DNA from 3 places in the Rummeliibacillus sp. TYF005 genome. Region 3 is predicted to be linked to each of the others. Evidence: riboswitches for the same ligand, from Rfam matches in the RefSeq annotation. Region 3 holds a riboswitch; each other region holds the start of a gene.
The links. A riboswitch is a leader RNA that binds a small molecule or an ion and turns the genes downstream of it on or off. The one in region 3 is predicted to bind cobalamin.

Region 1: it holds a riboswitch for cobalamin, as region 3 does, so the genes downstream of both, CW357_RS04815 (ABC transporter substrate-binding protein) here and CW357_RS05590 (Ig-like domain-containing protein) in region 3, are expected to answer to the same signal.
Region 2: it holds a riboswitch for cobalamin, as region 3 does, so the genes downstream of both, cobT (nicotinate-nucleotide--dimethylbenzimidazole phosphoribosyltransferase) here and CW357_RS05590 (Ig-like domain-containing protein) in region 3, are expected to answer to the same signal.

What each region holds. Positions count from the first base shown of each region.
Region 1 covers NZ_ML122545.1:7,528-10,793, forward strand. The annotation lists gene argS (arginine--tRNA ligase) at 1-178, shown strand, start outside; cobalamin riboswitch at 1,016-1,206, shown strand; gene CW357_RS04815 (ABC transporter substrate-binding protein) at 1,318-2,277, shown strand; gene CW357_RS04820 (FecCD family ABC transporter permease) at 2,274-3,266, shown strand, end outside.
Region 2 covers NZ_ML122575.1:20,599-23,864, reverse strand. The annotation lists gene adhP (alcohol dehydrogenase AdhP) at 1-1,008, shown strand, start outside; cobalamin riboswitch at 1,446-1,626, shown strand; gene cobT (nicotinate-nucleotide--dimethylbenzimidazole phosphoribosyltransferase) at 1,704-2,753, shown strand; gene CW357_RS14475 (bifunctional 2',3'-cyclic-nucleotide 2'-phosphodiesterase/3'-nucleotidase) at 2,922-3,266, opposite strand, start outside.
Region 3 covers NZ_ML122546.1:58,337-61,602, forward strand. The annotation lists gene panF (sodium/pantothenate symporter) at 1-708, shown strand, start outside; gene CW357_RS05585 (transcriptional regulator) at 886-1,044, shown strand; cobalamin riboswitch at 1,185-1,369, shown strand; gene CW357_RS05590 (Ig-like domain-containing protein) at 1,528-3,105, shown strand; gene CW357_RS05595 (DUF4430 domain-containing protein) at 3,188-3,266, shown strand, end outside.

The sequences.
Region 1 (3,266 bases), on a different contig from region 3:
CGCTAACTACATCCAAGAACTTGCTGCAACATTCCACAGTTTCTATAATGCAGAAAAAGTTTTAGATGAAGAAAACAAAGAACGCTCTGAAGCACGTATCGCATTAATCACAGCAGTACGTACAACATTAGCAAACGCACTAAAACTAATAGGCGTATCAGCACCAGAAAAAATGTAATATTAAGTGCTGAGGGCGCTCGTTCAGCTGCGACAAGCGCTGGAGGGCTCGAATCGAAAGCGTGTTTTCAGCTTTCGACCGAGAGACCGAAGCGACTCGAGCAGCTAGCGCCCGAAGCCGGATAAAGTTAAATGCTGAACGCGTCCGTTTAGCCCCGACAAGCGCTGGAAGGCCCGAATCAAAAGCATGTTTTCAGCTTTTGACCGAGGGACTGAAGCGACCTCGAGGGGCTGGCGCGAGAAGCTGGATAAAATTAAATGCTGAGGCGGCTTGCTCAGACCCGAAAATCACAAAAGCTTTCGAATCGAAAACGTCATTTCAGTTTTCGACCGAGAAAGCGTTGTGACTCGAGGGACTAGCCGCAGAAGCTGGATAATTTAATTGCTGAACGCGCTCGCTAAGAGGAAGATAGCCTAAAAGCGCAACATCGTGTCGCAACGGCTATCTGACCCATATCCTGTGGGCTCCCGACAAGCGCTGGAAGGCCCGAATCTCAAAAAATAAGCAAGGGCATCGTATATTTTGTGTGAAAATATGCGATGTCCTTTTATTTTGCTTAGCTTTTTTACGTAGGAAAGAATTAGGGGACATGTAAGCTCCATCGACTAAAATTACTCAATCGAAAGAAAAAATAAGAGATACATAGCTTCAAGTATAAAATTACCGAGAGTATAAAGTTAGGAAACTCGCGCCCTGTTTAGCACAACTCAGGCACCAATTAGCACAACTCATAAGAATTATACCCCCACTCAATAGGTCAAAACTATTCCGTAAAACTTTAATTATTTTAAGGTACCTTCCATAAAAACAAAATATTCGGTATAATGATAGACAATTCAATAGTTAAAAAAGTACGGTTCTTAACATTCGGTAAAATGTTAAGTGAAAAGGGAAATCGGTGAAAATCCGATGCGGTCCCGCCACTGTAAGTGTGAGTAACTCGTATAATTGCCACTGAAAAATTTTCGGGAAGGCACGAGAAGCGTTGAACACAAGCCAGGATACCTGCCGTATTTAAAGACACCAGTTTAACTACGAGGATAGGATGGGTGCCAGTATATTTAATATTTACTGGATTCATGATGCCTCTCGAAAAAATAGAGAGGCTTTTTATTTTGCTGAAGGAGGCACTTCGATCAATGAAAAGAATATGGCAATTAGCAATAATGCTCACAATGGTATTTGCTTTACTTGTAGGATGTGGACAAGGAGATTCGCAAAAATCATCTAGTGACAAAACAAATTCTACGCAAACAACAAAAAATACGTCTACATATCCAATGATGGTAAAAGATGCACTCGGTAACAATGTGGAATTTAAAGAAGCCCCTAAAAAGATAGTTTCTTTAGTCCCTAGTAATACAGAAATATTATTTGCGCTAGGTTTAGACGACAAAATTGTAGGTGTAACTGATAACGATAACTATCCAGAAGCTGCTACTAAAAAGGAAAAAGTGGGCGGCATGGAATATGATATTGAGAAAATACTAAGTTTAAAACCAGATGTAGTGTTTGCGCATGAATCCAATGCCAAATCAGTAGAGGCAGGATTACAACAACTAAAAGATGCAGGAATTACTGTTTTTGTAGTAAAAAATGCAACAAACTTTGAAGAAACATATAACACGATCGAACAAATTGGCCAAATTACAGACAAAGGGCAAAAAGCAGATCAAATTGTTGAAGATATGAAAGCAAAAGTACAAGAAGTTCAAGATAAAGTAGCAAATGTGAAACAACGTTCTGTTTTTGTAGAAACTTCAGATGAACCGGAAATTTATACAGCAGGTAAGGATACATTTATGCAAGAAATCTTAGACCTAGCAAATATCAAAAATGTTGTAGATGATCAATCAGGTTGGTTTAAAATCGATTCAGAGCAAATTGTTAAACGTAATCCAGATACAATGATTGTAATGGAAGATGTTCCGAATATCGTAGAAAAAGTAAAAAAACGTCAAGGATTTAATAGTATTACAGCAGTCAAAAATGACGCAGTTGTACAAGTGAATCAAGATTTAACAGCTCGGACAGGCCCTCGCCTTGCTGATGGTCTAGAAGAAATAGCAAAAGCAGTTTATCCAGAGGTATTCAAATGAGGAAAATAGTAGTGGGGTATATTGTAGCCATATTCATCTTGTTACTGAGTATATGGCTCGGTATATCTGTAGGTTCTGTAAAGGTACCACTAAGTACGTTATGGGATACAGAAGCTGATGAAATGGCAACAAATATTTTATGGAATATTCGTATGCCACGTGTTTTATTGGCTGGACTTGTTGGAGCAGCATTAGCAATTGCAGGTGCTGCTTTTCAAGGCTTATTAAAAAATCCACTTGCTGATCCATATACGTTAGGAGTGTCATCAGGTGCCTCAGTAGGTGCAGTGATGACGCTTTTTTTCAATATTTCAGCCCCTATTTTAGGGATATTCACTTTACCTACATTTAGCATGGTAGGAGCAATGCTATCTCTATTTGCAGTGATTGGATTTGCTAAATTAGTTGATCGTACGATGAAGATGGAAACACTTATTTTAACAGGAATAATCATGAGTTCATTTTTAAGCGCTGTTATATCATTAATGATTGCGCTAACAGGAGAAGAACTTCGACAAATAATTAGCTGGTTGATGGGAAGCGTATCGATGCGTGGGTGGCCTTATGTGAAGATGGTATGGCCATTCATCCTTATAGGGGCATTGATGTTATGGTTTAATCGCCGTGAGCTAAATGCTATGTTGTTTGGAGAAGAAAGGGCAAAGTATTTAGGTGTTAATGTGAAAAGAAGTAAACTTATGCTTCTACTTGGGGGTTCAATGTTAACTGGTTCGGCGGTCGCGGTTTCAGGAACGATTGGCTTTATCGGACTAGTTGTCCCACATATGACTAGATTACTATTTGGTGCAGATCATCGTCATCTATTACCATTATCTTTTATCAATGGAGCATCATTACTGATTGTATGTGACTTGGTCGCCCGTATAATCATTGCACCAACAGAATTACCTATCGGTGTTATAACATCCTTTATTGGCGCGCCGGTTTTTGCTTATATTTTCTTCCGTCAACGTAGAACGAAGGGAGCA
Region 2 (3,266 bases), on a different contig from region 3:
GTGAATGCGTTTTCAAAAGAGTTGGAGATTAAAGAAGTTTCGAAACCTCAATTAGAAGAGGGAGAAGTTTTAGTGAAAATTGAAGCTTGTGGTGTATGTCATACAGATTTACACGCAGCACATGGGGACTGGCCTGTAAAACCAAAATTACCATTAATCCCAGGGCATGAAGGGGTAGGGGTTGTCGTTGAAGTAGCTAAAGGTGTTAAATCGATTAATGTTGGTGATCGAGTAGGAATTCCGTGGTTATATTCTGCATGCGGAGAATGTGAGTATTGTATAGATGGTAAAGAAACATTATGTCCAAATCAACTAAATGGTGGATACTCTGTGGATGGTGGATATGCAGAATATTGTAAAGCACCCGCAGATTATGTAGCGAGAATTCCTGACAACGTAGACCCAATTGAAATCGCTCCCATTTTATGTGCAGGTGTAACAACATACAAAGCATTAAAAGTTTCAGGTGCAAAGCCAGGAGAATGGGTTGCAATTTACGGGATCGGTGGACTAGGGCACATTGCATTACAATACGCGAAAGCAATGGGACTCAATGTAGTGGCTATAGATATTAGCGATGATAAGTCAAAACTCGCAAAAGAATTAGGGGCAGACATTGTCATTAATGGTTTAAAAGAAGATCCTGTACAAGCCATTCAAGAACAATTAGGTGGTGTACAAGCTGCAATTAGCGTAGCTGTAACAAAAAAAGCCTTTGAACAAGCTTATGAATCAGTAAAACGCGGGGGCTGTTTAGTAGTTGTTGGGTTGCCAAATGAGGAGCTCCCAATTCCAATTTTCAATACAGTTCTCAATGGTGTTACAGTAAAAGGATCAATTGTTGGGACAAGAAAAGATATGCAAGAAGCACTTGATTTTGCCGCACGAGGAAAAGTACGCGCCATTATTGAAACAGCAAAACTTGAAGATATCAATGATGTGTTCAATAAGATGGAAAATGGTAAGATTAACGGTCGTATAGTACTAACACTAGCAGATGAAGAGTAATAAGTTCTAGATATAATCGTTATATTGAAATAAAAGGCTGCTACATTTAATGGTAATAATTAAATGTAGTAGCTTTCTTGATTTTGGTATTGTTCTCAAGAATATTTACAGTTTGTCTTAAGTTATTATAAGCTTTATTTAGACGTCATACTCTATGAGTAATTTATATGAAAAAATAACAAATTGTCTGCGGAGTATATGTATATATTGGCCGTTTACTGATAGCAGCAGATGTTTTTATGTATGATATAAAACCTTTAAAAACAAGATCACAAAATGCCATTTGATATGCAGCCGAAAATTGCTTAAAAAAGGATTGCCATTGTATTATTGCTGGCTTCTGACTAAAAAAGGTTACTAAATTACAAGTCGGATAACATAGTATTTTATAAAATATATTGATTTACCAACGTTCAACGAGTATCATAATGATAGAAAATTCAATAAAAGTACAAGGTGCCTTTGACAAAAGGAGAATAGGGAATGAAGTGAAAAGCTTCAGCGGACCCACCACTGTAGAGGAAAGTTTGAATGGAAATGCCACTGGACAATGTCTGGGAAGGCCTATTCAAATGTAGACCCTGAGCCAGGAGACCTGCCTTGATACTTGTTGACACAGATGATGGAAAAGTCTGCGGTTTATTTGTAATACAAATAAACTGCAGGCTTTTAATTTTATTAGGGAGAGATGAAAAATGAACTTGCTACAGCAAACTGTTGGAAAAATTAAAGACCTGGATGGAGACATGATGGCAAAGGCAAGACAAAGAGTGGATAATTTGATCAAACCACCCAAAAGTCTTGGCAAATTAGAAAGTATCGCTGTCCAATTATCGGGGATTACAGGAGAGCTTTTTCCAGCAATTGATCAAAAAGCAATCATTGTAATGGCTGCTGATCACGGTGTGTACGAAGAAGGCGTTACAAGCAATCCTCAAGAAGTTACATTTGCGCAAACGCTGAATATTGCTAAAGGAATAACAGGGGTAGGAACCATTGCAAAAGTATCAAACGCAAAAATTGTCACAGTCGATGTTGGTGTAAAAGTAGATCTTCCTACTGATGCTGGCGTGATTAATCGTAAAATTAGAAGAGGTACTGCCAATTTTACAAAAGGGCCAGCTATGACAAAAGAAGAAGCCATTCAATCATTAGAAGTAGGGATTGAAATTGCCAATGCAGAAATTCAAAATGGGGTGAATTTGTTAGGAACAGGTGAAATGGGTATTAGTAATACAACACCAAGTACTGCTATATTATCGGTATTGGCGGGTTGTGATCCAAAAGAAATTACAGGTAGAGGGGCAGGTCTCGGACATGGCGGTTTAGCCCGTAAAATAGAAGTGATTCGAAATGCCATTGCAACAAATCAACCAGATTCAACTGATGCAATCGATATACTAGCAAAAGTTGGAGGATTAGAAATTGGTGGTATGGCAGGGGTTATGCTTGCAGCAGCTGCCAATCGAGTACCAGTAGTCGTTGATGGCTATATTTCAACAGCTTCCGCACTTATCGCCACAACGATTGAACCGAAAGTGAAGGATTATCTCATCACATCTCACGCAACAGATGAGCCAGGTGGTAAAAAAGCTAGTGAACTACTAGGCAAAGAACCAATGCTCAAAATGGATATGTGTCTAGGTGAAGGTTCTGGAGCAGCATTAGCTTTTCCAATCATCGATGCAGCATGTAGCATGATGAAAAACATGCCAACCTTTGAAGAAGTAGGGATGGAAATATAAAATTTCATCTCGTGATTAGCATTGAATGCCTGAAAGCTGCCTTTGTATAGAACAAGGCAGCTTTTCTAATTCAACAGGATTGAAAGACGCATTGAAATACATATTGTTGCAAAAAAGGCTATCCCGTAATGGAACAGCCTCGGCCTTTAAATCTCTTAATCTAAAATATTAATTTACTCGTTGAATTCTTCCTTCCACTTTATACTCGAATGGAGAAGATAATGTTTTTACAAATTCAACTGTTGCATCTAAGTCAGTTGGTCCAACTTCCATGTCTTTAGAAAGTGCACCAAAACTAGTATCGATATTACCATACATATAGTTGTTTACGACAACTGTGTATTCTTTTGTTGGGTCAATTTTACTGCCGTCTGGCAAAATAATATCGACTACTTTTCCGGCTTTTGTTGTATCGTCATACGTGTAAGTGTATTTGAAGCCAGAAACATGATAATCAAGACCTCTTGCAGTAATTTGTTCATCTAGTATAACGCGTAAGTCCGCGCCACTGAG
Region 3 (3,266 bases):
GGTATTGGTGTTATTGGTTTACCTCAAATTGCAGTACGAGCAATGTCATATAAAAACTCAAGAAGTATGCACTCAGCAATCATTATTGGAACAATTGCAATAGGGACAGTTATGTTCGGGATGCATTTAACAGGGGTATTGGCACGCCCGGTGTTACCTGGTATTGATATCGGTGATAAAGTTATGCCACTTTTAACATTGAAGGTATTACCACCTTATTTGGCAGGTATCGTTTTGGCTGCTCCAATGGCTGCGATTATGTCTACTGTAAATGCTTTGCTAATGCTTGTAAGTTCTACTATTGTGAAAGATATATATCTAAACTATATTAAGCCAAAAGCGAATGATCATGAAGTGAAAAGACTAAGCTTTTTGGTCACTGCTTTAATCGGCTTAGCGGTTATTATTATTGCGTTAAAACCGCCTAGCTTGCTTGTATGGCTTAACCTTTTCTCATTTGGTGGCTTAGAATCTGTATTTGTTTGGCCTGTTGTATTAGGTCTATATTGGAAAAAAGGAAACAAATATGGAGCAGCTTCTTCCATGATTGTAGGTTTAGTCAGTTATATTTTCATTTACGAAAAATGGGGAACAACTTTCTTAGGAATGCATACAGTAACAACTTCTATTCTATTATCTCTTGTAAGTTATGTAGTAGTTAGTCTTCTAAGTAGTTCTAAATTTAAAGACGTTAAACACATCATTTAAAGATTTAAACTCAAGCTTTATTGTACTAATAGGGCTTGAGTTTGTTTATGTTTACGTATTGTATAAAAATTTATTTTAATATTTGTTTTTTAAGAAAATTCCGTTGACAGATGTTTTAGACTGTTATATATTATTATCAATAATAATATTTGTTATATAACAGGAGGAGAAATACAAATGGATATGTATAGAGAAAGCTATGAACGATATTGTAACGCATGCCAAGAATATGGATTGGAATCGAAAGACTTTTACTTTTTTATCAATCATCTAACGGAAGAACAACTTAATGCCTACAAAGAATACTCAAAAAGGAGAAACGACCAAAATGACTGATGCCGTCGCGAGTGACTTATAAACCCCCTGCTGATCATATAATGATTGGTAGGGGGTTATTTATTTTCGTCAAAATTTAAAAAATATTAGAAAAATATTTACATGACCTAAAGAATGTGAAATACTGATAGATGACAATTACATAACTTTTAGATAGAAGTGCCTATCAATTGATAGGATAATAGGGAAATCGGTGGAAATCCGATGCAGCCCCGCTACTGTAAATGTATTTGAACTTCGCGTATACCACTGGCTAACAGCTGGGAAGGTGCGAAATTTCTAATATACATAAGCCAGGAGACCTGCTTTTATCTTTAGTTCTGATCTTCGAGGGGAGGTATCGAACTGTGAAATACATATGTTTATTTCACGTCCAATTATCTTTACATATATATGTAAAGACATTAAATTTGTATTGCTTTCATTACCTCTATTCTAGAAGACAGTTAAGCGTTAATTGTCCAAATGAATGGAGGTATTTTTATGTACAAAAACAAAAACTTTAAAAAATGGATTGCACCAGTCTCATTAGCTAGTTTATTGCTCACATCTCAACTTCCTGCTTCAATTATTGCCCATGCAGAGGGAAACAAGGAAGTAAATGCATCAGTGAAAAATGTTGAATACCAAAAAGCTTTAAAGAGCTCAGCTTTATGGCTATACAAAAATACCCCAAATGCTAAGTTTGGAAATGAAGATGTTGTAACTGATTTAGCACAAACTGGATTCCCTGTTGCAAAAAATTATTATACAAATTACTACAAGAATATTGTTTCAAAACTAAAAGCAAATAACGGGAAAATCTTCGATGGAGAAAGAGAAGTCTCATCAGGTAAGTACGGAAAAGTAGTACTAGCATTAACATCAATAGGAAAAGATGCTTCAAATATTGAAGGTTTTAATTTAATTCAAACTATGATGGATAAAGTTTTGAAGGAACAAGAAAATCAAACTTACTCTGCAACATCAAATTATAATGTACTTTATGCTCTTGATTCAGCAAATTACAAACTTCCTGCTGATGAAAAATATGCAAATTTAAAAGAGCAAATGGTAAAAGATTTATTAAATGATCAATTTACGGATGAAAACGAAGGTTCATTTGGGGTTGCATGGCAATGGCCTGGTGTTGATAGTACAGCTATGGTAACGACTGCATTATCAAACTACACATCTAGAGATGGTGTTAATGAATCGCTTAATAAAGCATTGAATTATTTATCACTCAAATTAAATAAAAATGCAGGTTACGATGGCTACTATGGTGGAGATAGCCCAGAATCTATATCACAAGTAATTCTAGCGCTTACTTCTTTAAACATTAATCCAAAATCGGATCTTCGTTTTATCAAAAATAACAATTGGTCTGTATCTAATTTATTGACTACATACGATCAAGCATCGGGTGGATTTAAAAACTCTCCTACATCAAAAATAGCTAACGATATGTCTACCGACCAAGCAAACCGTGCTTTAGAAGCATATGATCGTCTAGTAAATAATGAAAAGAAATTCTACGATATGTCGGATGTTAAAGCTGAAAACCTTGCATATGACACAAAAGCTCCTAAATTACCAACTGTTAAAACAGTAGCAGACAATAAAACTACTGTAACTGGTAAAACAGAATCGTACGCTACCGTAACTGTGAAAAATGGTTCTAAAATCATCGGTACAGCCATTGCAGATTTTAAAGGCGCATATTCAGTCAAAATCAAAAAACAAAAGGCTGGTACCACATTAAAAATTGCAGCAACCGATCTTGCTAAGAACACTAGCAAGACTGTCTCTGTAAAAGTTGTTGATAAAACAGCACCAAAAACACCAATCGTTAAAAAGGTAACAAAAAATTCTACAAGAATAGTTGGAACAGCAGAAGTGAAATCAACCGTTTATGTTGTGAAAAATAAGAAAGTAATACAAAAGGGAAAAGTCTCATCGAAAGGTAAATTCTCTTTATCTATCAAAAAACAAAAAACTGGTACAAAATTAACGGTTTATGTTAAGGATGCAGCCAATAACAAAAGTGCATCTAAGACGATTACTGTTAAATCAAAATAACTAGTCAACAATGTAAATTTTAACCCAGGGTGTTAGAGACAAATTCTAACACCCTATTGACATCTATATGGAGGTGTTATTTTTGAAGAAAGTACATTTTTATATTCTTTCTTTAATTATTGCGATAATCTGCCTTGCTGGTTGTAAAGTCCAAACAGTTG